4 regions of the Kosakonia oryzae genome follow, and region 1 is predicted to be linked to each of the others. Evidence: predicted binding sites of a transcription regulator. Region 1 holds the regulator's gene; each other region holds the start of a gene.
What was found. Region 1 encodes LexA, which represses DNA repair genes until DNA is damaged. Its sites were predicted from a motif close to TNCTGTATGTACATACAGNA; they were not measured.

Region 1 (7,545 bases):
ACTTCCGCTTGCGTCGCGCTTTCAATCGTCAGACGCACATCCGACGTTATCAAGTCTGCCAGCATCTGGTAAACGCCCAGCGTCCGCGTCGGGTCTGCATCGCCGCTGTCGCTGATATACCCTTCATCACGCAGCGTTAACACCAGCGTGGAGAATACCGCTTTGTCGAAGAATTCCGGCGCGTTGATGCCGTGCAACACCGACAGACGTTGCGCCAGCGTGCGGCTCTCTTTTTCCAGCGTGCTGCGGTTCATTGACGGTGTGTTGCCAAGCAGCCAGAAGGTGATGGCATAGCGCTGTAACGTCTCGCGCGCGCCGGCGGCCAGCAGTTGCAGCGTCCGCGAGTGGGCCGGATTGATGCTCAGGCGATCGTCTTTGACGGTAATTAAGCCCTGGCGCAGCAGTTCTTGCGTCAGGTTTTCCAGCACTTCCGCCAGCTCGGCTTTTTCCCAGCGCAGGAACAGCTCGGCTTTCAGCAGCGGATAGAGCAGCTCAACGTGGCGCAGAATATCGCTGCGGGAGATGGCGCGATGCTGGGTCACGATCGCCGCCATCAGCGACGGCAGCATCAGCATGTGGGCAATGTTGTTGCGGTAATAGGTCATCAATACTGCCTGCTCACGAGGCAGAATAATGATATCGCCGATGGTGTCTTTCTCGACTTCGAACTTGTTCATCTGCAACGCGTGGTCGATAAGCGCGTCGGCGCTGGCGGCAGGCGTTGTTGAATCCGGCGAGTAAGGCACATTGCGCATCAGTTCGAGGTAGCAACTGAGTTGTTCGGTTAACTGCTCACGCGTCAACGAACGCTGGCGCGAAGCCAGCAGCGCCGTACAGCACAGGTTCATGGCGTTAGCCGCACCGGCATTGTTAATGCGAACCATCAAATCGGCGGCAATGTTATTCACCGTCGGCGTCAGCCATGCCGGGCGAATCGCTTCGATGGGATCGATAGACTCGCGCCAATCCGGAACGTGGTGGTTCAGGTAGTTCATCAGCGGAATGGGTTCACCGAAGTTCACATAACCTTGCCCCAGGTTACGCAGCTTGCTCAGCCCGCGCACCATCTGCAGCAGGCTCTCTTTCTCTTTGGTAGCGCCGCGCAGCTCTTTCGCATAGGTACCCACCTCCATCACATGCTCATAACCGATATAGATCGGCACCAGCGTGATAGGGCGCGTACCGCCGCGCAGCATCGCCTGGATGGTCATCGACAGCGTACCGGTTTTCGGATCCAGCAAACGCCCGGTACGTGAACGACCGCCCTCGACGAAATACTCGACCGAATAACCGCGGCTGAACAGCTCGCCCAGATATTCGCGGAATACGGTGGAGTAGAGTTTGTTGCCTTTAAAGGTACGGCGAATGAAGAAGGCACCCAAGCGGCGGAAAATCGGCCCGGCGGGCCAGAAGTTCAGGTTGATGCCTGCGGCGATGTGCGGCGGCACCAACCCCTGGTGATAGAGCACATACGAGAGCAGCAGATAGTCCATATGGCTGCGGTGGCAGGGCACATAGACAATCTCGTGGCCGTCGTGCGCAAGCTGGCGCACGCGTTCGGCGTTGTGTACGTTGATCCCCTGATAGAGACGGTTCCAGGTAAAGCCGAGGATACGGTCGGTCAGACGGATCATTTCGTACGAGAAGTTGGCGGCAATCTCTTCCATTAGCGCGATAGCGTTTTGCTGCGCTTTGTCGTGAGAGATTTTTTTGCTGCGTGCTTCGTCTTCGACCGCACGGGCAATCGCTTTGGAAGAGAGCAGCTTATTGAACAGATCCTGACGCGCCGGCAGACGCGGCCCTACGGCGGCCAGGCGCTGTCGCGCGAAGTGCATACGCGCCACGCGCGCCAGTTTCTGCGCGATAATTTTATCGGTGCCGTGCTCGGTCGCCATGCGGCGCAGGGAGACGGGCGGCGAGAAGCGCACAAAGCTATCGCGGCCAAGCCAGGAGATAGCGAAGAATTTCTGGATACCGTTCAGCATGCGCAGCGGCGGATTAATCTCGCCTTTCTCACGCCCTGGAGAGCGGCCAAACATTACCGATACCGGCACCATTTGCACATCCAGATCCGGATGGCTGCGGTGTAAATCCAGGTAGTCGTGGAACAGTTTGATGGACTCTTCTTTCGGCGTGTAATAAGTAAACACGCGCGGACCGCCATGAATGAACACGAAACGCGGTAGCAGTACGCCGTCGATTTCCAGGGGTTCCAGCGGATCGGGCAGTTCGTGCGCCAGACACTGAGCACGCAACGTCATCAAATCTGCCTTAGAGTTATAAGGCAGCACGTACATAATAGGACGTGAAGTATCGAGACCCAGTTCCTGTGCAGGTTCTGCAGGTATCGATTTACTCTTTACCAGTACACTTAATGGTAAATTCAGTAATTTGTAGTAAATTCGTGGCCAACCGGACATAAAAGATGAAAAGCCTCTGGTTAATAATAGTGCCATTGCGCCGCAAGAATATCAGAAAGCGCATGTAATTTCTGTTGTACCTCAGTACGCTGATGTAGACATTGACGTTTATTACATAAAAAGGTTCTTTTCATGGCCAATAATACCACCGGAATTACCCGAATCATTAAAGCAGCAGGTTACTCATGGAAGGGCGTTCGCGCTGCATGGATCAATGAAGCCGCCTTCCGCCAGGAACTGTTAGCCGTTGTTTTAGCTATCATTATTGCTTGCTGGCTGGACATTGACACGGTCACACGGGTATTGCTGATTAGCTCGGTGTCGCTAGTAATGATTGTTGAAATCCTAAATAGTGCAATTGAAGCTGTCGTAGACCGAATTGGTACTGAATTTCACGAACTTTCCGGTCGGGCGAAGGATATGGGCTCGGCGGCAGTGCTGATGTCGATCCTGCTGGCGCTGTTTACCTGGATCTCGCTTCTCTGGGCGCATTTTCGATAACGCTTCCAGAAATCGATAACACCCTGGTTTTTTGCTTAAATTTGGTTCCAAAATCGCCTTTGACTGTATATACTCACAGCATAACTGTATATACACCCAGGGGGCGGGATGAAAGCATTAACGGCCAGGCAGCAAGAGGTGTTCGATCTCATCCGCGATCGGATCACCCAAACCGGTATGCCACCAACGCGTGCGGAAATCGCACAGCAATTGGGGTTCCGTTCCCCAAATGCGGCTGAAGAACACCTGAAAGCGCTTGCGCGCAAAGGGGTTATCGAAATCGTCTCCGGCGCATCGCGTGGTCTGCGTCTGCTGCTGGAAGAAGAAGAGGATATCGGTTTACCGCTGATTGGCCGCGTTGCTGCGGGTGAACCGCTGCTGGCGCAACAGCATATCGAGGGTCACTATCAGGTCGATCCCGATCTCTTCAAACCTCATGCGGATTTCCTGCTGCGCGTCAGCGGTATGTCGATGAAAGACATCGGTATTATGGACGGCGACCTGCTCGCAGTGCATAAAACGCAGGATGTGCGTAATGGCCAGGTGGTCGTCGCACGTATTGATGATGAAGTTACCGTGAAGCGTCTGAAAAAACAGGGTAACACCGTCGAACTGCTGCCGGAAAACAGCGAGTTTTCCCCGATCGTCGTCGATCTGCGCGATCAAAACTTCACCATTGAAGGGCTGGCGGTTGGCGTCATCCGGAATGGTACCTGGCTCTAACGCCTGTTCTTTCCGCAGCGACACATAACAACGTGGCGCTGCGTAATACAATTTTCCCCGTTGATTCGACATTGCCATGCCGTTGCTGAACGCATCTGACAGAGCACTGTGGCGGCTTGCGCTGCCCATGATCTTCTCCAATATCACTGTTCCGTTACTGGGGCTGGTGGATACCGCCGTGGTCGGGCACCTGGATAGCCCTGTTTACCTCGGTGGGGTGGCGATCGGCGCAACGGCAACCAGCTTTTTGTTTATGCTGCTGCTGTTTTTGCGGATGAGCACAACCGGTCTTACGGCACAGGCGTTTGGCGCAAAAAACGCACCTGCGCTGGCGCGCGCGCTGGTACAACCGCTGTTACTGGCGTTGTTGGCAGGTATGTTAATTATGCTGCTGCGTACGCCGCTCATCGATCTGGCGCTGCACATCACCGGCGGGAGCGAAGCTGTACTGGAACAAGCGCGGCGCTTTCTCAATATTCGCTGGCTGAGTGCGCCAGCGTCGTTGGGAAATCTGGTGTTGCTCGGCTGGTTGCTGGGCGTGCAGTATGCCCGTGCTCCGGTGATCCTGCTGGTGGTGGGGAATCTTCTCAACATTGTGCTCGACCTGTGGCTGGTGATGGGTCTGCACATGAATGTGCAGGGAGCCGCGCTCGCCACCGTTGTGGCTGAGTATGCGACGTTCGCCATCGGCCTGCTGATGGTGCACCGCGTGTTGGTGATGCGCGGCGTCCCCCTGTCTGTGCTTAAAAATGCCTGGCGCGGCGGTATGCGGCGCTTATTAGCGCTTAACCGCGATATCATGCTGCGCTCACTGCTTTTGCAGCTCTGCTTTGGCTCAATCACCGTACTGGGCGCGCGTCTTGGCGGCGAGACGGTCGCGGCGAACGCGGTGCTAATGATGTTTCTCACCTTTACCGCGTACGCGCTGGATGGTTTTGCCTATGCGGTCGAAGCGCATTCCGGGCAAGCCTACGGTGCGCGCGATGGCAGCCAATTGATGGAAGTCTGGCGAGCTGCGTGCCGCCAGGCCGGGCTGGTGGCGCTGTTCTTTGCGGCGATTTATGCGCTGGCAGGCGACAACATTATTGCCTTGCTGACTTCACTTCCTGCTCTGCAGACGCTCGCCGGGCATTACCTGTTCTGGCAGGTAATTCTGCCGCTGGTGGGCGTGTGGTGCTACTTGCTGGATGGCATGTTTGTCGGTGCCACGCGCGCTGCGGAGATGCGTAACAGTATGGCGATTGCCGCTGCCGGGTTCGCTGTCACGCTGCTGACGGTCCCGGTGCTGGGCAATCACGGTTTATGGCTGGCGCTGACCGTCTTTCTCGCCCTGCGCGGGCTTACGCTTGCCTGGCTGTGGCGTCGCCACTGGCGTAACGGCAGCTGGTTTTCCGACGCGAATCCTTCCTGATACTGCCAGGCTTTTTGCCGGTTTCCTCGTCTCGCTTATGCTGTTTTTAACTATCGTGGTGGTTAAAGATTCCGAATAAAAATCGATTGCCGGAATCCTTAACTACAATAATCAGTACGTTCAGCAGAACGATTACCTATTTAACCGAACGATAAGGAGTCAACGATGAATAAAGACGAAGTCGGCGGTAACTGGAAACAGTTCAAAGGCACTGTTAAAGAAAAATGGGGCAAACTGACCGATGATGATATGACCATCATCGAAGGTAAACGTGACCAGTTGGTGGGTAAAATCCAGGAACGTTACGGTTATGCCAAAGATCAGGCGGAGAAAGAAGTTACAGATTGGGAAACGCGTAACGACTACCGCTGGTAGCCTGCACATCCCCTCAATGTGCTAACCCTCTACAGGCTACTCTGCCCGAAGGTACAAGGATGTACCACCCCTCCAGCTGTTTTATTTACCGTTTCGTTCAAACAAAGATTAACGTGGCTTTTTCTTCACCTGAACGGTGTGGTCATGGTGGCAATGGTCGTGATGACGGCAGGACTCCACTTCGACACAGTCTGCACATAAGCCGTGAGCTTCAATCACATTATGCCGCAGAGCAAAGCCCATCTTTGCCGCCAGCGCATGCATAATATCTTCCACGCCTTCCGCCTGCTCTTCCTTTACCGAACCGCAGCGATCGCAAATAAACATTGCGGACGTGTGCGTCGGCTGGTCAAAAAGATGGCATAACACGTAGCTGTTTGTTGATTCGACTTTATGTACGAACCCTTGTTCCAGCAGGAAATCAAGAGCGCGGTACACCGTCGGCGGCTTGGCCTGCGGTTCGCTTTCACGCAGCAGATCGAGCAGATCGTACGCGCTGATGGCGCTTTGTTGCAGGCTGAGTAATCTCAACACTTCAAGACGCTGAGGAGTCAGGCGCACATTGCGCTGCACGCACAGCTTTTCAGCCTGCGCTAACATCTCTTGCGAAGTGGTCTTATCCATAGGCGCTCTCCGGGTGGGGAAATACAAGCCATACACTTTACCATGTCCTGCCGAAAACGCCGAGATCGTGGCCAGTAATCTCCATTTCACTGGATCGCTTCCCGAAATGGATTCCTTCATCTATAAATAGTGATAAGCGTCACTTAAAACAATAATATCCGGGTACTTACGGGTATTCCGGCAATTTAGCTTCTTTTTCTTACGTTATTCACAGCAATAGTGCATTCCTGTTTGTGCGAATACTTACAGGCTTAAAACTCATCTGGCTACGAGACGCATACTGTGGAAAAAAAACGTAAACTTTCGCTGGTCGCGATCGCTGTCTCCTTTTTTGTGTCAAATCAGGCAGGGGCAGCCAATACCTGGGCAGAAGCACGTAATGATGCAATGGGGGGAACGGGCGTTGCATCTGCGAACTATGGCAGCGGGCCATTAATTAACCCGGCACTGTTAGCAAAAGCAAAACCCGATGATGATATTACCGTCATCCTGCCGAGCGTACAGGCGCAAATTAGCGACAAAGATAATCTGCGCGACGAGATCGACAACATCAATGACAAAATCGATGGCTACAAAGATGTTGTCGATAACCTCACCGCTGCGGAAATTATTGCTAATCCGCTCGGTACGGTAAGGCAATTTCAGGGCGCCGCAGGCGATTTGGCGAATGAGCTGGAGTTTCTGAGAGGGAAAACAGCGCAGGCCAAAGCCGCCGCCGGTATCGCGGTAAGCATTCCCAACGATGTCCTTTCCGTGGCGTTTGTGACGAAAGCTTACGCCCATGCGCGTGTCACGTCGGCAATCGATCAGCAGGATATTGACTACCTGCGTAGTATTGAGAACAGCACCGCCGTCGCCGCCGGTGAAGCGCTAAAGGCGGTGGTATCACCGGATGGCAGCGACGAAATCACCAAAAACCTCAACTCAACCGCTTCAGGCCGTGCGGCTATCGTCTCGGATTACGGCATTGCGATGGCCCGCCAGTTTGATGTCGGTGGCGTACCGTTATCCGTTGGCGTGACGCCAAAATTACAGAAAACCTGGGTTTACAACTACACAGCCTCGATTTATGACTACAAAAGTAGCGACTGGAACAGCAGCCGCTACCGTACCGACGATACCGGCTTCAACGTGGATGTCGGCCTGGCTGCGGATTTCGGCGAGAACGTGACAGTCGGTTTGACCGGTACAAACTTGATCTCCCGTGACATTGATACCAAAGACATTCGTATCCGCAACGGCAGAACGGGCGATGTGGTGAGCTACAAAGATACTTACCAGATTAGCCCGGTCGTGACGGCGGGGGCGGCATGGCATAACGATCTGCTGACGCTGAGCGCCGACGGTGATTTAACCGAGACTAAAGGCTTTAAGAGCGAGAAAAATTCCCAGTATGTTGGCGTGGGTGCGGAAGTGCGTCCGCTGAGCTGGCTGGCCGTGCGTGCGGGTTACCGCGCGGATGTGAAAGGGGATGATAAAAATGTCTTTACC
Region 2 (7,545 bases), 1.4 Mb from region 1:
CGGGATCAAAGTCTGCTCGGGCGGCATCGTCGGGCTGGGAGAAACGGTGAAAGATCGCGCCGGTCTGCTGCTGCAACTGGCGAACCTGCCCACGCCGCCGGAGAGCGTGCCGATTAACATGCTGGTGAAGGTCAAAGGCACGCCGCTGGCTGATAACGAGGATGTTGATGCCTTCGATTTTATCCGCACCATCGCCATTGCTCGCATCATGATGCCCACTTCCCACGTGCGCCTTTCTGCCGGTCGCGAACAGATGAACGAACAGACCCAGGCAATGTGTTTTATGGCCGGGGCGAACTCCATTTTCTACGGCTGTAAACTGCTGACCACGCCGAACCCGGAAGAGGATAAAGATCTGCAACTGTTCCGCAAACTGGGGCTGAACCCGCAGCAGACGGAAGTGCTGAATGGCGATAACGAACAGCAACAGCAGATTGAGCAGCAACTGCTGCACGCCGACACGGAGCAATTCTACAACGCGGCAGCGCTATGAGCTGGCAACAACGCATTGATGCCGCGTTGAGCGAACGCCGCGCGGCAGATGCCCTGCGCTCGCGACAGACGGTGGCGCAAGGCGCAGGGCGTTGGCTGACGGTCGGTGAGCGGCGTTTTTGCAACTTCTCCAGCAATGATTACCTCGGCTTAAGCCAGCATCCGGCGGTGGTGCGTGCCTGGCAACAGGGCGCGGAACGCTACGGCGTGGGCAGCGGCGGTTCGGGGCACGTCAGCGGCCACACCGTGGCGCATCAGGCGCTGGAAAGCGAGCTGGCCGAATGGCTGGGCTATCCGCGTGCGCTGCTGTTTATCTCTGGCTTTTCCGCCAACCAGGCGGCGATCGCCGCACTGACCGGCAAAGAGGATCGCATTGTCGCCGACAAGCTGAGCCACGCGTCGTTGCTGGAAGCGGCCAGCCACAGTCCGGCGCAGTTGCGACGTTTTGCGCACAACGATGTGGCGCAGATGCGAACGCTACTGGCAAAGCCCATTGACGGCCAGCAACTGGTGGTCACCGAAGGCATTTTCAGTATGGATGGCGACAGCGCGCCGCTGGGGGAAATCGCCCAGGCGGCAGGCGAGGCGCAGGCGTGGCTGATGGTTGACGACGCGCACGGCACCGGCGTGGTGGGCGAGCAGGGGCGCGGCAGTTGCCATCTGCATGGCATTAAACCGGAGATATTGATTGTCACCTTCGGCAAAGGCTTCGGCGTCAGCGGCGCGGCGGTGCTGTGCAGCGAAACGGTTGCCGACTATCTGCTGCAATTCGCCCGTCATCTGATTTACAGCACCGCAATGCCACCGGCGCAGGCAATAGCGCTCAGCGCGGCATTGCGGGTGATCCGCAGTGATGAAGGCGAGCAACGCCGGGCAACACTGGCGGCGCTGATCGCGCGTTTTCGCCACGGTGCTGCGCAACTGCCGATGACGCTGGCAGATTCAGAGAGCGCCATTCAGCCGCTGATCGTCGGTGATAACGCGCGCGCCCTGCGTCTGGCGGAGCGTCTGCGTCAGCAGGGTTGCTGGGTGACAGCGATCCGTCCGCCGACCGTACCGCCGGGTACCGCGCGCCTGCGCCTGACGCTGACGGCGGCTCACCAGGCGGAAGATATTGATAGTCTGCTGGAGGCGTTATATGGCGGTGAATAAACGCGCCGTTGCCGCTGCATTTGGCCGTGCGGCGCAAAGTTACGCCCACCACGACGCATTGCAGCGGCTGAGCGCCGATCTGCTGCTGACGCAACTGGGTGAAATCACCCCGGCGCAGGTGCTCGATGCCGGCTGCGGCCCCGGTGCCATGAGCCGTTACTGGCGTGGTCTGGGCAGTAGCGTGACGGCGTTGGATCTCTCGGCCACCATGCTGGATGAAGCGCGCCGTCAGCAGAGCGCCGATCGCTATCTGCTGGGGGATATCGAGGCGCTGCCGCTGGCGGATGCTCAGTTCCCACTGGTGTGGAGCAATCTCGCCGTGCAGTGGTGTGATGATTTATGCCAGGCCATCAATGAACTCTGTCGAGTGACGCAACCCGGCGGCCTTGTGGCATTTACCACGCTGGTGGAAGCCTCGTTGCCAGAATTGAATCAGGCCTGGCAGGCGGTGGACGACCGGCCGCATGCCAATCGCTTTTTATCCCTTCCGGCAATCGAGCAGGCTTTAGCGGGCTGGTCGCTACGCAGCGGTGTTGAGAGCATCACCTTGCACTTTGATGACGCTGCCCGCGCGCTGCGGTCGCTGAAAGGCATTGGCGCGACACATTTACACGACGGCAGGCAGCAGGGGCTGACGCGGGGCAAACTGCAGCGTCTGCAACTCGCCTGGCCGCAGCAGCAGGGGAAATATCCCCTGACGTATCATCTTTTTTGGGGAGTTATCACGCGTGATTGAACGCTATTTTGTCACCGGCACGGATACAGAAGTAGGGAAAACCGTCGCCAGCTGCGCGCTGCTACAGGCGGCAAATCTGCGCGGTTTGCGCAGCGCAGGGTATAAACCGGTTGCTTCCGGTAGCGAAATGACGGCGCAGGGGCTGCGTAATAGCGACGCGCTGGCGTTGCAGCATCACAGCAGTCTGCCGCTGGATTATAAAACCGTGAACCCTTATACCTTCGCGGAACCGACCTCGCCGCATATTGTCAGCGCCGATCTGGGCGAACCGATTGATGCCACCGTGATGTCTGCCGGGTTACGCACGCTGGAGGCGCAAGCAGAATGGCTGCTGGTAGAAGGGGCGGGCGGCTGGTTTACTCCGCTTTCAGAAACGTTCACCTATGCGGACTGGGTTATCCAGGAGCAGTTGCCGGTGATTCTGGTGGTAGGCGTGAAATTGGGCTGTATCAACCATGCCATGCTGACAGCGCAGGCGGTACGCCAGGCTGGATTAAGGCTGGCAGGATGGATTGCTAACGATGTGGTGGCACCGGGCGCGCGTCATCGGGAGTATATGGCGACGCTGCGGCGCGTGATGCAGGCTCCACTAATCGGTGAAATCCCCTGGTTTGCTCACGCGCCCGAAAAAGAAAAAACAGGCCATTTTCTCGATCTCAGCGTACTGACTCCCGTGTCATCCAGTGTGACAGCATCTGATCATCCAGTTGTCTGACATCGCCCTGCGCGACGTTGCGCCCCCGATGCAACAGACAAAAACGGTCGGCAACCCGGCGAATGAATGAGAGATGCTGCTCGGCCAGTAAAATGGTCATGCCGAACTCCTGATTCAGCCGCACAATCAGGTTGCCGAGTTTATGGATAAACGCCTGGCCCAGCCCGCGTGTCGGCTCATCAAGCAGGAGTAATCGCGGGCGGGTGACCAGCGCACGCGCCATCGCCAGTTGTTGCTGGTTATCCTCTGACAGTTCTGCGCCACGTACCGGGCGCAGCGTATACAGCTCCGGGAACAGATCGTAAATATCGCGACCCATGACGCTTCCCGGTTCGCTGACAGCACGCATGGCAATATGCAGATTCTCCTCCACGGTCAATTGCGAAAAGATGCGCCGGTCCTGCGGCACATAGCCAATGCCCATCGCGCTGCGGTGCTCTGCCTGAATATTCAGCAGATCGCGCGGTGGTGCGCCGGCTTCCTGCCAAATCATGCTGCCGCTCTCAATGGGCAAATAACCGGAAATGCAATTTATCAGCGTCGTTTTGCCCATTCCAGGCATGCCGATGATCGAATTACAGACGCCCGGGGTTAAATCAAGATCAACATTCCATAACGTATGCTGATTACCGTAGTACTGGTTTACTGCGCGTAAGCTCAACATTGTCCGCTCCTTCTTACGGCTCTGGTGACCCTTCCATATTGCAAAAGGCTTGCCAGAAGCGAAAAAAAGGCTTTTTTTTCGGATGAGGCTGATAAAACTGCCGTTTAACATGCAGGAGAGAGAGAACGCAGGTAAATATCCTGCACTTTGCCAGTGCTACCAGTGTTGGATTGTGGTGCAGCAAAATGACAATTTGTGATGGGTATCTCATGAGGATGACGTCTTTGTTTAGCTGATAATGAGCAAAAAGAAGTGATAAAAATTTTTTAACGAACAGCGATTGGGTCTTGTTGGGAATTTGTCGGCTGGCGGGGTATACGGGCTGGCGGCAGTTATCCACTATTCCTGTGGATAACCTTGTGTATTAGAGTTAGAAAACATGCGGCAAGCGAGAGAGGACGCGGCTTGCGTCTGAATTGGTGCGAAACCCGGCTTTTTAAATTAGTTATTACTTATCAATTGGTTATATAAAATCAATGGTTGTAAGAAAAGTGTCACCGGTTGCCACAAAACTTTCAAGGTGCGGCTTGACAATTGTTAAAAAGTGAAGATTCCTGGGGATAACCCTGCGGGTCTGGTGTTTTATCTTGTCGGGGAGAAAATTTAACGCGGAAACGCATTTCCTTATCGCGGGTAGACCAGATCAGCTAACCCGCCACTGTTTTTTCATCCAGTATTATTTATTGGCAAAAGTGAACAGGGTGAGTAAAATATGTTACCTGCCCGCTCATTCCTTCACCAGGTAGCCGTTCATGAGTAAACCGTTCAAACTGAATTCTGCTTTTCGCCCCTCCGGCGACCAGCCTGAGGCGATTCGTCGGCTTAAGGAAGGTCTGGAAGACGGCCTCGCGCACCAGACGCTGCTGGGGGTTACCGGCTCGGGTAAGACGTTTACCATTGCCAATGTTATTGCCGATCTGCAACGCCCGACGATGGTGCTGGCGCCGAACAAAACGCTGGCGGCGCAGCTGTATGGCGAAATGAAGGAGTTCTTCCCGGAAAACGCGGTGGAGTATTTCGTCTCCTACTATGACTACTACCAGCCGGAAGCCTATGTGCCCAGTTCGGACACCTTTATCGAAAAAGATGCCTCGGTGAACGAGCATATCGAGCAGATGCGTCTTTCAGCGACGAAGGCGCTGCTGGAACGCCGTGATGTGGTGGTTGTGGCGTCCGTTTCGGCCATCTATGGTCTGGGCGATCCGGATCTCTACCTGAAAATGATGCTCCATCTGACCAACGGCATGATTATCGACCAGCGTTCGATTCTGCGTCGTCTGGCAGAGCTTCAGTACACCCGCAACGATCAGGCTTTCCAGCGCGGGACGTTTCGCGTGCGTGGGGAGGTGATTGATATCTTCCCGGCGGAATCGGATGACCTGGCGCTGCGCGTGGAGTTGTTCGATGAAGAAGTAGAACGTTTGTCGCTGTTTGACCCGCTCACCGGACATGTGGAATCGACGGTTCAGCGCTTTACCATCTACCCGAAAACGCACTACGTGACGCCGCGCGAACGTATCGTGCAGGCGATGGAAGAGATCAAAGATGAGCTGGCAGAACGGCGCAAAACGCTGCTGGCGAACAATAAGCTGCTGGAAGAGCAGCGTCTCAGCCAGCGCACGCAGTTCGATCTGGAGATGATGAACGAGCTGGGCTACTGCTCCGGCATTGAAAACTACTCGCGCTATCTCTCCGGACGCGGCCCTGGCGAACCGCCGCCGACGCTGTTCGATTACCTGCCAGCCGATGGCCTGTTAGTGATCGACGAATCCCACGTCACCATCCCGCAAATCGGCGGGATGTTCCGTGGCGACCGGGCGCGTAAAGAGACGCTGGTGGAGTATGGTTTCCGTCTGCCGTCGGCGCTGGATAACCGTCCGCTGAAATTTGAAGAGTTTGAAGCGCTGGCACCACAGTCTATCTATGTTTCGGCGACGCCGGGCAATTACGAGCTGGAGAAATCCGGCGATGAAGTGATTGACCAGGTCGTTCGTCCGACAGGTTTGCTGGATCCCATCATCGAAGTGCGCCCGGTCGCTACGCAGGTTGACGATCTGCTGTCGGAAATTCGCATCCGCGCGGCCATTAACGAGCGCGTGCTGGTGACGACGTTGACCAAGCGGATGGCGGAAGATCTCACCGAATATCTGGAAGAGCACGGTGAGCGGGTGCGTTATTTGCACTCGGATATTGATACGGTTGAACGTATGGAAATTATCCGCGACCTGCGTCTTGGCGAGTTTGATGTGCTGGTGGGCATCAACCTGCTGCGCGAAGGGCTGGATATGCCGGAAGTGTCGCTGGTGGCGATTCTGGATGCGGACAAAGAGGGCTTCCTGCGTTCGGAGCGTTCACTGATTCAGACCATTGGCCGCGCGGCGCGTAACATCAACGGGAAAGCGATTCTGTACGGCGATAAGATCACACCGTCGATGGCGAAAGCGATCGGAGAAACCGAACGTCGCCGTGAAAAACAGCACGCCTATAACGTCAAGCACGGCATAACGCCACAGGGCCTGAACAAGAAGGTGGTGGATATTCTGGCGATGGGCGAAGGGCTGGCGAAAACGCGTGCGAAAGGGCGTGGCAAAACCCGCACCCCGGCGCAGGTGGAAGCGGCAGAACTGGCGCTGACGCCGAAAGCGCTGCAACAGAAAATCCACGAGCTGGAAGGGCTGATGATGCAGCATGCGCAGAATCTGGAATTCGAAGAGGCGGCGCAGGTACGCGATCAACTGCACCAGTTACGTGAACTGTTTATTGTCGCATCTTAATGTTTGCTTAACCTACTCCTGACACACTGCCCCCACTATTCTGGAGGGCAGTGTCATGCAGCAGTTTAACGTTCGTGAATTTTTAGCCGTCGCCTTCGCACTGGCATTAGTGATCGGTTTCGCTCATCTGTGGGTGCTGAGTTACTGATGGCAAATGGCGGGCGGTCGGAAGAAATTTAATCCACGCCCGCACTCCGGATTGCGTCAGGCGATTGTGCAAAAAGAACTGTGCGTCATGAAGCTGCGCGATGCGTGACACAATGCTTAATCCCAGCCCGGTTCCGCCGTAACGGCTATCCATGCGAACAAACGCTTTGCTCAGTTCTCCGCTGCGGCTCTCATCAATGCCCGGGCCTTCATCCTCCACGGCCAGCACTGGCGTAGCAGCCGGTTCGATGCGTATCGTAATGACCGAACCTTCCGGGCTATAGCGGTACGCGTTCTCCACCAGATTTCTCACCAGCAGCCTTAACAGCGTGGCATCGCCGGAGACGGCAATATCGGCGTCAATTTCCGGCACCTCCAGCGTTTGCTTGCGCGCGGCGAGCATAGTTTCCAGCTCGCTGCGAATGGGTGCCACCACGTCGGCCATCAGCTGTACCTGCTGGTAACTGCCTGCCGAAAAAGACTGACCGACGCGGGCAAGCAGCAACAACTGCGCAATGTTTTCCGTCATCTGTTCGAGCCGCTGTACCAATGGCTCGACGTTGATGCCGTTGGTTTTTGCCATCAGCTCCAGGTGCAACCGCAGCCCGGCCAGCGGCGTGCGTAGCTCATGCGCCACGTCTGCTGTAAATAATCGCTCGCGATCCAGCGTGAGCGTCAGCCGCGAGACGAGGTCGTTAATTGATGTTGTAACAGCTTCCACTTCGCTGACGCTGTTGTTTAACGTAATCGGTTGCAGGTTGTTCGGCGTACGTTTATTAAGCTCTTCCTGCAACTCCAGCAACGGGCGGGTAATGGCTTTGACCGCCTGCATACAAAGCAGCAACGCCATCCCGATAATCAGCAG
Region 3 (7,545 bases), 1.4 Mb from region 1:
TGCGCCGTTAGAGGCGATCAGTTTTTTGTACCAGTGATAGCTTTTCTTTAGCGAGCGCGCCTGTGTGCCGTTGCCCATATCATCCTGGTCAACATAGATAAAGCCGTAGCGTTTGGAAATTTGCGCCGTACCGGCGCTGACCACGTCAATCGGCCCCCACCAGGTGTAGCCAAACAGATCGACGCCGTCGCCAATCGCTTCCTGCATCTGCTCGACATGCTGGCGCAGATAATCGATACGATAATCATCGTCGATAGAGCCGTCCGGGTTGACGGTATCCACTGCGCCGAGACCGTTTTCGGCAATAAACAGCGGCTTCTGGTAGCGGTCATAGAGCTGGTTTAAGGCGAGACGCAGCCCTTTCGGGTCAATCTGCCAGCCCCACTGGCTGGTTGGCAGGTACGGGTTGCGGATACCGCCAGTCACCATATTGCCTTCCGCTATTTCCCGTTTTTCCGGGTGTGCGCTAACGGTGCTCGACATGTAGTAGCTAAAGGAGACGAAATCGACCGGGTGCTGGCGCAGGATCTCATCATCGCCGACCACTTTTTGCAGCGTGACGCCTTTTTCCGCCAGCATGCGATCGGTGTACGCCGGGTAGTAACCGTGCGCCTGCACATCGCTAAAGAACAGCGACACGCGTTGCATCTCTTCGCAGGCCTGCAAATCGTCCGGGTGGCAGGTGTGCGGATAGAGCATCTGGTAGCTGATCATGCAGCCGACCTGCGAGCCGGGAATAATGGCATGGCAGGCTTTGGTGGCCAGCGCACTGGCGACAAACTGATGGTGCGCGCCCTGGTATTTATCCTGTTCGAGATGCGGATTGTCCTCTTCGATCACGCCAACGCTGACATACGGATGATGCTTCACACAGTTGATCTCGTTGAAGGTCATCCAGTACTTCACTTTTTTGCGGTAGCGGGTGAAGACCGTGGTGGCGAAACGCACGTAAAAATCCACCAGTTGGCGGTTCGGCCAGCCGCCATAGTCGGTCACCAGCGCCAGCGGCATCTCGTAGTGCGATAGTGACACAATCGGCTCAATACCGTGCGCCAGCAGCGTATCGAACACCTCGTCGTAGAATTTCAGCCCGGCTTCGTTCGGCGTGGTTTCATCGCCGCGCGGGAAGATGCGCGTCCAGGCAATCGACATGCGAAAACACTTAAAACCCATCCCGGCGAACAGGGCGATATCCTCTTTAAAGCGGTGGTAAAAATCGTTGCCTTTGCGTTTCGGGTAGTACTTTTTGCTGTCCGGATCCTGCGCTTCGCGTATCTGCGCGTGCGTCATGCCAAGCCATTGATCGAGCCAGCGCTCGCGCGGCGTATTGATATCAAACGTGTAGACATCAGAAACGGAAAGCCCTTTACCACCCACATTCCATGCGCCTTCCAGTTGATTCGCCGCTGTTGCGCCACCCCATAAAAATCCTTCCGGGAATGCTTTCGAAAATGCCATACCTTTGCTCCTTACGCCGCTGTCGCGGTCAGTGTGAGAAATGCGTCCCGGCTGGCGACATCGCCTTGTACTTTGACCGGGCTGATATCGCCGTATTGTTCGCTGTTGGTGACGACCACAATCACGCTCGGATCGATGCCAGCGGCCTTCAGGGCCGCCAGATCAAAGCTCACCAGCAGATCGCCTACCTCGACGCTCTGCCCGGCGGCGATGTGGCTGGTGAAGTGCTTACCGCCCAGTTTTACCGTGTCGATACCGATATGAATGAGGATTTCCGCGCCGGTATCGCTTTGCAGCGCCAGTGCGTGATGGGTTTCAAACAGGGATTCCACCTTGCCGTTAACCGGGGAGCGCAGCTCGCCGCTGGTGGGGTAAATCGCCAGCCCTTTACCGAAAATCTCATCGGCAAATACCGGATCGCTAAGGGCATTGAGGGGTTTCAGCTCGCCGCTCACCGGGGCAAACAGTTTTTCTTCGGTACGCGCTACCGACATCGGGCTGACCCCGGCCACCACCGTCTCTTCAAATCCGAGGATCACCGTGACGACCGCAGCGCAGACAAACGAAATGGCGATACTGACCAGTGCCCACAAAAATGTCGGGCCGACCAGCGCCGGAAGGCCAGGCAGACCGCTGAGCGCAAAGGCGTAGGTTTTCACCCCCATCGCCATGGCAACACCGCCGCCGCACGCGCCGCCAATCAGCGCGGCGGCAAACGGGCGTTTATAACGAATATTGATGCCGTACATCGCCGGTTCGGTAATCCCCATGACCGCGCTGAAGCTGGTAGTCAGCGCCAGCGATTTCAGCTTTTTATCCCGCGCCCGCAGGAACACGCCAAAGGCCGCGCCCGCCTGGCCGAGGTTGGCAACATAGAAGAGGATTTTGAACGGATCGAAACCCAGGGTGCTGATGTTGTTGATCATGATTGGCACCAGCACATAGTGCATGCCGGTGATAATGATCATCGACAGCGTTCCGCCAACCACTACGCCCGCCACGATACCAGCATTTTCCACCAGCCAAATAATGCCGCCGGAGAGCGCACTACCGGCGAAAATCCCCAGCGGGCCAATGGCAATCAGCGTAATCGGCGTGACAATCACCAGGCTCAGTAGCGGCACAAACATCGTTTTCAGTACGCCGGGCATGATGCGATCAATCAGCTTCTCTACCCGGCTCAGCAGCCAGATGGCCAGCAGGATCGGGATCACCGTTGAGGCATAATTCACGGTTGGCACCGGCAGGTGCATAAAATTGATCGGCGCGCCGGATTTAAACAGCGCCTGAATTGCAGGATGGAAGAGGGCGGCGGCCAGCGCGACTGCCACGTAAGGATTCGCGCCGAACTTATTAGCGGCGCTGAAAGCCAGTGCCAGCGGCATAAAGTAAAACACGCCGTCGCTGATGGCGAGCAGGATTTGGTAGGTCTGGTTGCTGGTTTCCAGCCACTGCATCGCGACCACTAGCGCCAGGACGCCTTTCAGAATACCGGCTCCGGCAATCGCCGGGATGATCGGCGAGAAGATACTGGACAGCCCCTCCAGCAGCACCGATACCGGGTTGCGGCGTTTATCATGTTGTACAGCGCCGCCGGACGAAACGCCGGGTAATTTGGCCAGCAGCGCGTCGCACAGTGGCGCCACATCGTTACCGATAATCAACTGAAACTGATCGCCAGAGATATTGACACCTATCACGCCATCCAGCGCTTCCAGCGCCGCGCGATCGGCCTTGTCGTTATCTTTGAGTAAAAAACGCAGACGGGTAATACAATGAAACAGCGACAGAATATTGTCCTTGCCGCCGATCCTGTTGATGATCTGCTGCGCGGTATCCTGATAATTCATGATAATTCCTCCAGACTGACGCCCGCATCGCCGGCATCATCCACAATCACCGGCTTTACGCCGATACCTTGTTTCCTCTGGGGTTTGCCTGATTAAACAGTAACAAGCCTGGACGGAATCTATACACTCTCCTTCGGGCTGCCGCTTTGTTGGCTGCGGCTACGCGAATGATTTCTGTAAACTAATTGGGTTCTGCCCGCTGCACGACGTTTTCGATATGCACGGTCAGATAGAGCTTTTCCGAGTTACTCATGGTGTGGTGATAATGTTTGCCGACAAACTCATTGATGGTATCGACGCATTTCAGGGTGGTCTGATAGCGGCGCTGTACCATGGCAAATAACTCTTCGTCGTCATTATTTAACACCACCCCATCAATCACCCGCTGGGCGAAAAATTTTAAATGGGTAATGAAACGCTGGTAATTCAGGCTGTGCTCGTCGAGCGGCAGGCTAAAAAAGTATTTAACGATATTCTGTAATTGATAAATAAGCCGCGTGATTTGCGTGGTTTTTCCCATGCTGTCGTTCAGCCCGGCATTCACAATATGTAGCGCAATACTGCAGGCTTCGCCGTCAGGTAATAATTGCCCGGTGCGCGCCATCACCATACCAATCGCCTGGCGACCAAGAGCATATTCAGCGGTATAAAAATGGCGCACTTCCCACTCCAGCGGATTCGGCAATTGCTCATGTTTTTCATTGCGTTGCAGCGCGAAATGGAGATGGTCAGCGAGCGTGACGTACAAGCCTTCGCTTAATTTGTGCGATAGCTGACTGCGGGCCAGCGCGACAATGTCGGCGGTCAGTTGCACTATTTCGACAGGCACTTCGCTAACCAGATCTTTAAAACGGGCCGAGACCTGCGAATCCTGCAAATGGAATATTTTCTCGATGGCTTGCTCGTTAACGCTGGCGCCGTTCTGCGTATTAAAACCCAGCCCTCGCCCGGTCAGAATAACCTCAAAGCCACGATCGTCGATGGCGCTGACCACGTTATTATTTAAGATTTGTTTGACCAGCATCGCTAACTCCTGCAAACAAAAACGGGCAAAACATAAATACAGCAACGGACATAATCTGTCCTTGTTCTCTGCATTTAGGTTTTGCCCGATATTCGGTAACAAGCGTAATGCAGGTAAAAACTAGCATTGCCCTGTTCAATGATCAACGCGCGACATAGCGTACTGATGAATGGATCTGCTAATTTGTGATCCGCCCGGCGAAAAATATCCTGTATTGCAGAAGCAGAAAATGGCTTTCCGCGGCCGCTTCCAGAATGGCAAAAAGGGTTACCCAGCGGGCGCTAAAAATGCCACAATAGTGGCTGTTTATACAGTATTTCAGGTTTCTTCATGGCTCTTACCGCCGCGCTAAAAGCGCAGATCGCCGCCTGGTATAAGGCGTTGCAACAACAGATCCCGGACTTTATTCCCCGTGCGCCGCAGCGGCAGATGATTGCTGATGTCGCGAAAACTCTGGCGGGGGAAGAGGGCCGGCATCTGGCGATCGAAGCGCCGACCGGCGTCGGGAAAACGCTCTCTTATTTAATTCCGGGCATTGCTATTGCCCGCGAAGAGCAAAAAACGCTGGTGGTCAGCACCGCCAACGTGGCGTTGCAGGATCAGATCTACAGTAAGGATCTGCCGCTGCTGCGCAAAATTATCCCCGATTTACGTTTTACCGCCGCGTTTGGCCGTGGGCGCTATGTCTGCCCGCGCAATCTGGCCGCGCTGGCCAGCAGCGAGCCGGACCAGCAGGATCTGCTGGCTTTTCTGGATGATGAGCTGACGCCGGGCAGCAAAGAGGAACAGAAGCAGTGCGCGACGCTGAAAGCCGATCTCGACAGCTACAAATGGGACGGCCTGCGCGATCACACCGATAAAGCCATCAGCGATGATTTATGGCGTCGCCTCAGTACCGATAAAGCCAGCTGCCTGAACCGCAACTGCCACTACTACCGGGAATGCCCGTTCTTTGTTGCGCGGCGTGAAATTCAGGAAGCGGAAGTGGTGGTGGCGAACCACGCGCTGGTGATGGCGGCGCTGGAGAGCGAAGCCGTCTTACCGGAGCCGAAAAACCTGCTGCTGGTGCTGGATGAAGGCCATCATCTGCCGGATGTGGCGCGCGATGCGCTGGAGATGAGCGCCGAAATAACGGCGTCCTGGTATCAGTTACAGCTCGACCTGTTTACCCGGCTGGTGGCGACATGCCTGGAGCAGTTCCGGCCGAAAACCCTGCCGCCGCTGGCGACGCCGGAGCGGCTCAACGCCCACTGCGAAGAGCTGTTCGGGCTGATTTCCTCACTGAATAACATACTCAACCTCTATCTTCCTGCCGGTCAGGAAGCCGAATACCGCTTCGCTATGGGCGAGCTGCCGGATGAGGTGATGGCGATTTGTCAACGGCTGGCGAAGCTAACAGAGATGCTGCGCGGGCTGGCGGAGCTGTTCCTCAACGATTTAAGCGAAAAGACCGGCAGCCACGATATTGTGCGTTTGCACCGGGTGATCCTGCAAATGAACCGTGCGCTTGGCATGTTTGAAAGCCAGAGCAAACTCTGGCGGCTGGCCTCGATGGTGCAGGCTTCCGGCGCGCCGGTATCGAAATGGGCGACGCGCGAAGTGCGTGAAGGGCAGCTGCATCTGCTGTTTCACTGCGTGGGCATTCGCGTCAGCGATCAGCTGGAGAAGCTGCTGTGGCGCAGTGTGCCGCATATTGTTGTCACCTCCGCCACGCTGCGATCGCTCAACAGTTTTAATCGCCTGCAAGAGATGAGCGGCCTGAAAGAGAAAGCGGGCGACCGCTTTGTCTCGCTGGATTCGCCTTTCAATCACGTCGAGCAGGGGAAGATTGTTATCCCGCAAATGCGCTACGAACCGCTGATTGAAAATGAAGAGCAGCATATCGCCGAAATGGCGACCTGGTTTCGTGAGCAGGTAGAAAGTAAAGCCCATCCGGGGATGCTGGTGCTGTTCGCCAGCCAGCGCGCGATGCAGCTATTTTTAAGCTACGTAGCGGATTTACGCCTGCTGCTGTTGGTGCAGGGCGATCAACCGCGCTACCGGCTGGTGGAACTGCACCGTAAACGGATCGACGCGGGTGAGCGCAGCGTGCTGGTTGGCCTGCAATCCTTCGCCGAAGGGCTTGATCTGAAAGGCGATTATCTGACACAGGTGCATATTCATAAAATCGCCTTTCCGCCGATTGATAGCCCGGTGGTGATCACTGAAGGCGAATGGCTGAAGAGCCTCAACCGTTATCCTTTTGAAGTACAGAGTTTGCCCAGCGCCTCGTTTAATCTTATCCAGCAGGTCGGCAGGCTTATCCGCAGCCACGGCTGTCGCGGCGAAGTGGTGATTTACGATAAGCGCCTGCTGACCAAAAGCTACGGAAAACGTCTGCTTGATGCGCTACCGGTGTTTCCTATTTCCCAACCGGCAATGCCGGACGTTATAGTGAAGAAACCGGTGAAAAAACCAGAACAAAAGCGCCGCAGGCGCCGTTAACGATGTGAGCATGCGAGGAACTGTCATGGATTACCGTAAAGTTATCAAAGAGATTGGTCGCGGGAAGAACCACGCCCGAGACCTGGATATTGACACCGCGCGTGGTCTCTATACGCAGATGCTGAACGGCGACGTGCCGGATCTGGAGATGGGCGGCATTCTGATTGCGCTGCGCATTAAAGGCGAAGGCGAGGCGGAAATGCGCGGCTTCTACGAGGCGATGCAACAGCACACGCTGTCGCTGACGCCGCCGGTGGCCAAACCGATGCCGATTGTTATTCCCAGCTATAACGGCGCGCGCAAACAGCCTAATCTCACGCCATTGTTGGCTATTCTATTGAATAAGCTGGGTTTCCCGGTGCTGGTGCACGGCGTCAGCGCCGATCCCACGCGCGTGATTAGCGAAAGTATTTTCACCCTGCTGGGCATTGAGCCGACGCTGCACGCCGGGCAGGCGCAGGCGAAGCTGGAAGGTCATCATCCGGTCTTTATGCCGGTACACGCGCTCTGTCCGCCGCTGGAAAAACAACTGGCGATGCGCTGGCGCATGGGCGTGCGCAACAGCGCGCACACGCTGGCGAAGCTGGTCACTCCGTTTAAAACCGACGCGGCGCTGCGTTTATCCAGCGTTTCTCATCCCGAATATCTTACGCGGGTGGGGAAATTTTTCGCCGACATCGGTGGCCGTGCGCTGTTGATGGCGGGTACGGAAGGGGAAGTGTATGCGAA
Region 4 (7,545 bases), 1.3 Mb from region 1:
TGCCATTCCGGATGCGCTGGCAGCAACGCGGCATCTTCCGCACGCGAGCCGGGGAACAGCATAGTAAACGGGAATGAGGGATCGACGCGGCCCCATAATTCACCATTAATAAAGTTACCCAGACGTCCGGCACCCAGACCAAAGGGGATCAACGGCGCAATAAAATCAGAGACCTGGAAGAAGCTGCGTTTAGTACGACGCGCGAAAATCACCATCACAACGATGACGCCAATCAGGCCACCGTGGAAGGACATACCGCCATCCCACACGCGGAACAGATAGAGCGGATCGGCAAGGAACACCGGGAAATTATAGAACAACACGTAGCCGAGGCGGCCACCCAGAAATACCCCCAGGAAACCTGCATAGAGCAGATTTTCCACTTCGTTTTTCGTCCAGCCGCTGCCCGGACGGTTAGCCCGACGCGTAGCCAGCCACATGGCAAAAACGAATCCTACAAGGTACATCAACCCGTACCAGTGCAGGGAGACGGGCCCAATGGAAAAAATCACCGGATCAAAATCGGGAAAACGCAGATAGCCACTGTTCATCTGTCACCACAACTTGTTGTTCTTCCGCCGAAAGTGGACAGCGGTTTACATACGCGGCCGCAACCGGCAGCCGCTCCAAAGGGGCGAATCATAGCATAAGGGGGATGCATGAGTTGCGCCGAAGTTGTAAAAGATATGTATAGTCCGACAGCTACGCACTTATTTTACGGCTGAATAAGCAGACACTTAAATCCCGCCGCGGATCAGACCGCCCAGCCCACGACGCTCCATAAAAGCGGCAATCTGGTGGCGAACTTCGGCGGCTAACTGCGCCTCAAGCGTGCGGTTTGCCAGCACCCGCGCCTCTTCAGCATCAATGCGCCGCAGCAAATATTTGATGCGCGCGACCGAACGCCCGTTCATCGACAGATGGCGATAACCAAGGCCTATCAGCACGGCGACACACATCGGATCTCCGGCCATTTCACCACACAGGCAAAGGTCGATACCTAACCGTTCCGCCTCGGTTGCCACCATCGACAACGCACGCAGCACGGCCGGATGCAGGCTGTCATACATTGTCGCTACGCGGGTATTGTTGCGATCCACCGCCAGAATATACTGCGTCAGATCGTTGGTGCCGATGGAGATAAAATCAACGCGGCTTGCCAGATGCGACAACATAAACACCATTGAGGGCACTTCCAGCATCACGCCAATACGCGGGCGTGGAATGGCGTAGCCGATCATCTCCTCGACTTCACGTCCGGCGCGTTCAATGAGCCGTTTGGCTTCATCCACCTCGTCAATACTGGTGATCATCGGCAAGAGAATACTGAGGTTGCCGGTGGCCGCATTAGCGCGCAGCATGGCGCGCACCTGCACGAGGAAAATTTCCGGCTGATCGAGCGTAATACGAATGCCTCGCCAGCCAAGACAGGGGTTTTCCTCGCTGATGGGCATATAGGGCAATTGTTTATCAGCGCCAACATCCAGCGTACGCAGCGTCACCGGCTTGTCGTTGAACATTTGCAGCATGCCCTGATATTGCGCCACCTGCTCCTCTTCCGACGGAAAGCCGTTTTGCAGCATAAAGGGAATTTCAGTGCGGTATAGCCCGATACCGTCGATGCGGCTGCCGAGTTTCTCTTCGTGCTCCGGGCTTAAGCCAGCATTCAGCATCACTTTCACCCGCTCGCCGCTTTTAAGTTGCGCCGCCAGATTGACGTCATCTTCGGCGAGACGGCTGAGCTCATTCTCCTCAGTGATAAGACGCTGGTATTCCTGTAGCAGAACCGGTTCTGGATCCACCAGTAATTCGCCACGGTAACCATCGACAATCAGCGTACGGCGATGCAGCGCAGAAGGCTGAATATCCGCCCCCATCACCGTCGGAATGCCAAGCGCGCGCACCATGATCGCGGCATGAGAGTTGGCGGCACCGTCGCGCACCACCACGCCAACCAGCCGATCGTGCGGCAACTCAGCCAGCGTTGTCGCCGAAAGCTCATCGGCGACCAGCACAAAGCGCTCCGGCCAGGTATTCGGCCCCTGAATATTGTCATCAAGGTGGAACAGCAGACGCTGACCAAGGGTCCGGAGATCGCCAGCGCGTTCTTTCAGATAACCATCGCTGAGCGCGGCAAACTGTTCGGCGAAGCTTTCGATCACCGTTTTCACCGCCCATTCGGCCACCGCACCTCTATCCACTTCTTCGAACAGCTCACGGCGCAAACGCGCATCGGAGAGCAGGTGGGAATAGAGATCGAAAATCGCCGCCGTCTCTTTTTGCGCGCCGGCGGAAAAACGCTTGCTGTAACGGCGAAATTCGTTGGCAGCCTCTTCCAGCGCGCTGGTCAGCCTTTCGCGCTCAAGCGAGGTATCCAGCGTCGATGCCGGATAAACCTGCTCCATCAGCGGCAGGGTTTGATCCATCCAGCCTTCGGCAATGGCAACCCCCGGCGAAGCCGGCAGCGCACGAATACGTGTCTGCCGATACTGACCAAACAAGGCGTTTAATTGTGACTGGGAAAGGATCGCAGCGACCTGGGTGGCCAGTGTGACCAAAAAGGACTCTTCGCTTTCATTGTACTGGCGCAGCTCACGCTGCTGCACAACCAGTACGCCAAGCAACTGGCGGCGCTGGATAATCGGTACGCCGAGAAACGCGCGAAAACGCTCCTCTTTTACCGCAGGAATATATTTAAAGCTGGGATGTTTCTGCGCATCGGCAAGGTTGATGGGTTCCGCCAGTCGGCCAATCAGGCCCACGATCCCCTGATCGAATGCGAGTGTGACAGTACGGCCGCGCGGCTTTTTTAAGCCGCGCGTCGCCATCAGATAAAAACAGCGCCTGTCGTGATCTGCAAGATAGACCGAGCATACTTCGGTTTCCATCGCCAGACACACGTCGGTAACCAGTATCTCCAGCGCTTCGTTAAGACGCGGCGCGCTGGCAACTTTCTCAACTATTTCTCGCAGTCGGGTGAGCATAATGTGGGTGGCTTAACCTCGTTTACGTCGCCAGGCAGGTGCGTTTTGTGGCTTAGGAGGCGTTTCCTGAAGCGATAACACCGCACTTGCAAACTCTTTCATCACCCGCCGGTAGACGTCGCGTTTAAACGAGACTACCTGACGAACAGGATACCAGTAGCTTACCCAACGCCAGCCATCAAACTCAGGGGTGCTACTGGTTTGCATATTGATTTCTGCATCATTACCAATCAACTGCAAAAGAAACCATTTTTGTTTCTGGCCGATACAAACCGGCTTTGTGTCCCAACGCACCAAACGTTTCGGTAACTTGTAACGCAACCAGTTACGGGTAGAAGCAAGGATACGAACATCTTTACGACTTAAGCCCACTTCCTCGAACAGTTCCCGGTACATCGCCTGCTCCGGGGTCTCGCCTGGGTTGATTCCCCCCTGGGGAAATTGCCAGGAGTGCTGCCCGAAGCGTCTGGCCCACATCACCTGGCCCTGTCGATTGCAGATTACGATTCCCACATTTGGGCGGTAGCCATCGTCATCAATCACCGGACTACCTCAAAATAAACCTGAATGACGAGATTGTTTCACACTCCCGGAAAACGGTAAACCACTCTATGACAGGGATACGAACGGATAACGATTGAATAACTCACAGTTTGCATAAGAGTTATAAACACCATCCCCTGCCTCCGACGGGTTTTATTCACCTTTTCTGTGGATAGAGTTGTGAAAAAGTATGGAATTACCCAGGGAAAACCCAGAACAGTCTGAATAAGCCATTTATCGGGTAAAGAAATAAAATTCATGGATTCATTTAGTTAAGTGACTTATCACCGGATTTTTGCAGCATAATGTGACGATCATCACTCTCAGGATCCTTCCGCTGATGAAAGATCGAACAGAGCCGTTTTTATCCACAGATTATGCCAATAAGTTAGGCGTATTTTGTGCAGAAATTCGATTTTCATCGCACGTCAAGGCTGTAAATGGAAACAGTAGTGAGGGTTTTCACCAGTTATCCCATTTTTCTGTGGATAACATGGTGTAAGATCCTGTTCATTGTCAGTGACCAGATTTGGAAAACCTGACGGGCTGTTGCGCAACACATTGCACACATAAATAAATTATCTTTTAAATCATTGCGTTGCCAATATTCCGCGGAAAACGGTAAACTGGCAGAACACGGTGGAAAACTCCTGCCTGTTTTTTAATCAAAAGGTTAGTGACATGTTCGCGTTATCTCCTTTCACTTCGCCACCCGAATCCGAGGCTCAGTTACTCGCTCAGGCCCAGCGTCTGGCAGGCTATTCGCTTGGTGAGCTGGCGGCGTTAGCGGGATTGCCGGTGCCGCACGATCTGAAACGGGATAAAGGCTGGATCGGTGTGTTGCTCGAGTTATGGCTGGGCGCCAGCGCCGGAAGCAAACCCGAGCAGGACTTCGCCGCGCTGGGCGTCGAGTTAAAAACCATTCCGGTGGATAACCAGGGCCGCCCGCTGGAAACCACCTTTGTCTGCGTCGCTCCGCTCACCGGGAATAGCGGCGTGGTGTGGGAAACCAGCCATGTCCGGCACAAGCTGAAACGCGTGTTATGGATCCCGATTGAGGGTTCGCGCGAGATCCCGGTAGCCGATCGCCGCGTCGGATCGCCGCTGCTCTGGAGCCCCAATGAGGAAGAAGAGCAGCAGTTACGCCAGGACTGGGAAGAGTTGATGGATCTGATTGTGTTGGGCCAGGTCACGCGTATTACCGCCCGTCACGGCGAAGTGCTGCAATTACGTCCCAAGGCCGCCAACAGCAAAGCGCTGACGGAAGCAATTGGCGAACACGGCGAGCCTATTCTCACGCTGCCACGCGGTTTCTACCTGAAAAAGAACTTCACCAGCGCGTTGCTGGCTCGCCACTTTTTGCTCTCCGGATATTAATTTTTTGCCACAGCCTCACTGACGCTTATAATTAGCGCTTCTTTTTTTGCAGGACTTTTATTGATGTTATTTGCATGGATCACCGATCCTAACGCCTGGCTTGCGCTCGGTACGCTGACGCTGCTGGAGATCGTGTTAGGGATCGATAATATTATTTTCCTCTCTCTGGTTGTTGCAAAGTTACCTGGTGCGCAACGTAATCACGCCCGTCGGCTTGGGCTGGCAGCAGCAATGGTAATGCGGCTGCTGCTTCTGGCTTCTATTGCCTGGGTAACAAGGCTGACGCATCCGTTATTCACCCTTTTTGATCACAGCGTTTCGGCGCGTGACATGATCCTTTTTCTCGGCGGATTGTTCCTGATCTGGAAAGCGAGCAAAGAGATCCACGAGTCGATCGAAGGTGAAGAAGAAGGGCTGAAAACTAATGTTCACTCCTTCCTCGGCGCTATCGTGCAGATCATGCTGCTGGATATCATTTTCAGTCTTGATTCGGTGATTACCGCGGTGGGTCTCTCCGATCATCTGTTTATCATGATGGCCGCCGTCGTGATCGCTGTTGGCGTGATGATGTTTGCCGCGCGTCCGATTGGCGAATTTGTCGATCGCCATCCGTCGGTCAAAATGCTGGCGCTGTCGTTTTTGATTCTGGTTGGCTTTACGCTGATCCTCGAAAGCGTTTCGATTCATGTGCCGAAAGGTTACATCTACTTCGCGATGTTCTTCTCGATCGCCGTCGAGTGGCTTAACCTGTTGCGTAACAAGAAAAATCCGCTGTAAGCAAAGCGCTTCTCCGGCCGGGGAAGCGCTTTTCATTTCTTTACCTGCTCTCACCGCTATTTTCAGAAAATCTCCCTTTTCCAACGCGAAACAGCGGGTTATTACTAGACTGTGTGTGACGCATGCCATGAGAGGGTCTGAGCGATGAAAAAATGGGCGGTGATTATTTCTGCAGTAGGTTTAGCTTTTGCGGTTTCCGGATGCAGCAGCGATTACGTAATGGCAACAAAAGACGGCAGAATGATCCTGACGGATGGTAAGCCGGAAATTGATGATGATACCGGGCTGGTCAGCTATCGCGATCAGCAGGGCAACAAAATGCAGATTAACCGTGATGATGTCTCCCAGATTATCGAACGCTAAGAAATACCTTTAAAGGTCAGTGACCTGCTGACCTTTTTGTGAATTTTCCCTTTCCCTTTTGCTTCCCCTCTGCCATGTTTATAGTCCTTTGTCAGGACTACTGACGTTGTATTTTTGAGGAAGCCGGCTATGCAGTATCACCGTATCCCCCACAGTTCGCTGGAAATTAGCACCCTGGGGCTGGGCACAATGACGTTTGGTGAACAAAACAGCGAAGCCGACGCCCATGCACAGCTCGATTACGCCGTCAGCCAGGGAATCAACCTGATTGATGTCGCAGAGATGTACCCTGTTCCGCCACGCCCGGAAACGCAGGGTTTAACCGAAACCTATGTCGGCAACTGGCTGGCAAAACGCGGCAACCGCGAAAAGCTGGTTATCGCCTCCAAAGTCAGCGGCCCAAGCCGCAACAATGACAGCGGGATCCGTCCGGATCAGGCGCTCGATCGTAAAAACATCCGCAGCGCGCTGGATGGAAGTTTAAAACGTCTGCAAACCGATTATCTCGATCTCTACCAGGTTCACTGGCCGCAGCGCGCCACTAACTGCTTCGGCAAGCTGGGTTATAGCTGGGTAGAGAGCGCGCCGGTTGTGACGCTGCTGGAGACGCTGGAAGCGCTGACTGAGTTTCAGCGCGCGGGCAAAATTCGTTATATCGGCGTTTCGAACGAAACCGCCTTTGGCGTGATGCGCTATCTGCATCTGGCGGAAAAGCATGAACTGCCGCGCATTGTCACCATCCAGAACCCGTACAGCCTGTTAAACCGCAGCTTTGAAGTGGGCCTTGCGGAAGTGAGCCAATATGAAGGTGTCGAGCTGCTGGCCTACTCCTGCCTCGCCTTCGGCACGCTGACCGGGAAATATCTCAACGGGGCAAAACCCGCAGGCGCGCGCAACACGCTATTCAGCCGCTTTACGCGTTACAGCGGTGAGCAGGCGCAAAAGGCGGTGGCGGCTTATGTGGATATTGCGAAGCGACACAATCTCGATCCGGCACAGATGGCGCTGGCGTTTGTCCGTCGCCAGCCCTTCGTCGCCAGCACCCTGCTGGGCGCGACGACGATGGAACAGTTGAAAACCAATGTGGAAAGCCTGCATCTGGATCTGAGCCAGGATGTGCTGGCGGAGATTGAAGCGGCGCACCAGGTATATACCTACCCGGCGCCGTAAACTTACCGGCGGCGCTGCCAGAACCACAGCGCCGCTATCGCCAGCGCAAAGATCACGCCAAAGCCGACGCCCGTTCCCACGACGGGTGCGCCGGCTTTTACCGCCAGCGAGTACAGCCCCAGCATTACCAGCATTGCCATGTTTTCGCCGAGATTCTGCACGGCAATCGCATTACCCGCCCCGACCGACGCTTTACCTATCGCCTGTAGCAACGCATTCAGCGGCACGACAAAAAAACCGCCCAGCATGCCGATCAGCATCAGAACGCCGTAAGCAGGCAGCAAAGCATGTTGTAACGAAAACAGTACCACGGCGACGCCAATCAAAACCC

Region 2: uvrB (excinuclease ABC subunit UvrB) is a predicted target of LexA. The motif match lies at 4,416-4,435, and genes of this name have one in related genera.
Region 3: dinG (ATP-dependent DNA helicase DinG) is a predicted target of LexA. The motif match lies at 4,629-4,648, and genes of this name have one in related genera.
Region 4: mutH (DNA mismatch repair endonuclease MutH) is a predicted target of LexA. The motif match lies at 3,960-3,979, and genes of this name have one in related genera.

Annotation. Positions count from the first base shown of each region.
Region 1 covers NZ_CP014007.2:5,068,578-5,076,122, reverse strand. The annotation lists gene plsB (glycerol-3-phosphate 1-O-acyltransferase PlsB) at 1-2,420, opposite strand, end outside; gene AWR26_RS24045 (diacylglycerol kinase) at 2,553-2,921, shown strand; gene lexA (transcriptional repressor LexA) at 3,030-3,644, shown strand; gene dinF (MATE family efflux transporter DinF) at 3,721-5,055, shown strand; gene AWR26_RS24030 (CsbD family protein) at 5,221-5,430, shown strand; gene zur (zinc uptake transcriptional repressor Zur) at 5,539-6,054, opposite strand; gene traF (conjugal transfer protein TraF) at 6,337-7,545, shown strand, end outside.
Region 2 covers NZ_CP014007.2:3,704,271-3,711,815, reverse strand. The annotation lists gene bioB (biotin synthase BioB) at 1-493, shown strand, start outside; gene bioF (8-amino-7-oxononanoate synthase) at 490-1,644, shown strand; gene bioC (malonyl-ACP O-methyltransferase BioC) at 1,631-2,380, shown strand; gene bioD (dethiobiotin synthase) at 2,373-3,095, shown strand; gene AWR26_RS17560 (ABC transporter ATP-binding protein) at 3,037-3,759, opposite strand; gene AWR26_RS17555 (hypothetical protein) at 3,773-4,099, opposite strand; gene uvrB (excinuclease ABC subunit UvrB) at 4,512-6,533, shown strand; gene pmrB (two-component system sensor histidine kinase PmrB) at 6,640-7,545, opposite strand, start outside.
Region 3 covers NZ_CP014007.2:3,676,793-3,684,337, reverse strand. The annotation lists gene AWR26_RS17440 (glycoside hydrolase family 1 protein) at 1-1,458, opposite strand, end outside; gene AWR26_RS17435 (beta-glucoside-specific PTS transporter subunit IIABC) at 1,470-3,308, opposite strand; gene licT (BglG family transcription antiterminator LicT) at 3,490-4,332, opposite strand; gene dinG (ATP-dependent DNA helicase DinG) at 4,663-6,816, shown strand; gene ybiB (DNA-binding protein YbiB) at 6,842-7,545, shown strand, end outside.
Region 4 covers NZ_CP014007.2:952,380-959,924, reverse strand. The annotation lists gene lgt (prolipoprotein diacylglyceryl transferase) at 1-551, opposite strand, end outside; gene ptsP (phosphoenolpyruvate--protein phosphotransferase) at 738-2,984, opposite strand; gene rppH (RNA pyrophosphohydrolase) at 2,997-3,527, opposite strand; gene mutH (DNA mismatch repair endonuclease MutH) at 4,209-4,904, shown strand; gene AWR26_RS04645 (TerC family protein) at 4,968-5,681, shown strand; gene ygdR (lipoprotein YgdR) at 5,826-6,044, shown strand; gene AWR26_RS04635 (NADP(H)-dependent aldo-keto reductase) at 6,174-7,214, shown strand; gene lplT (lysophospholipid transporter LplT) at 7,217-7,545, opposite strand, start outside.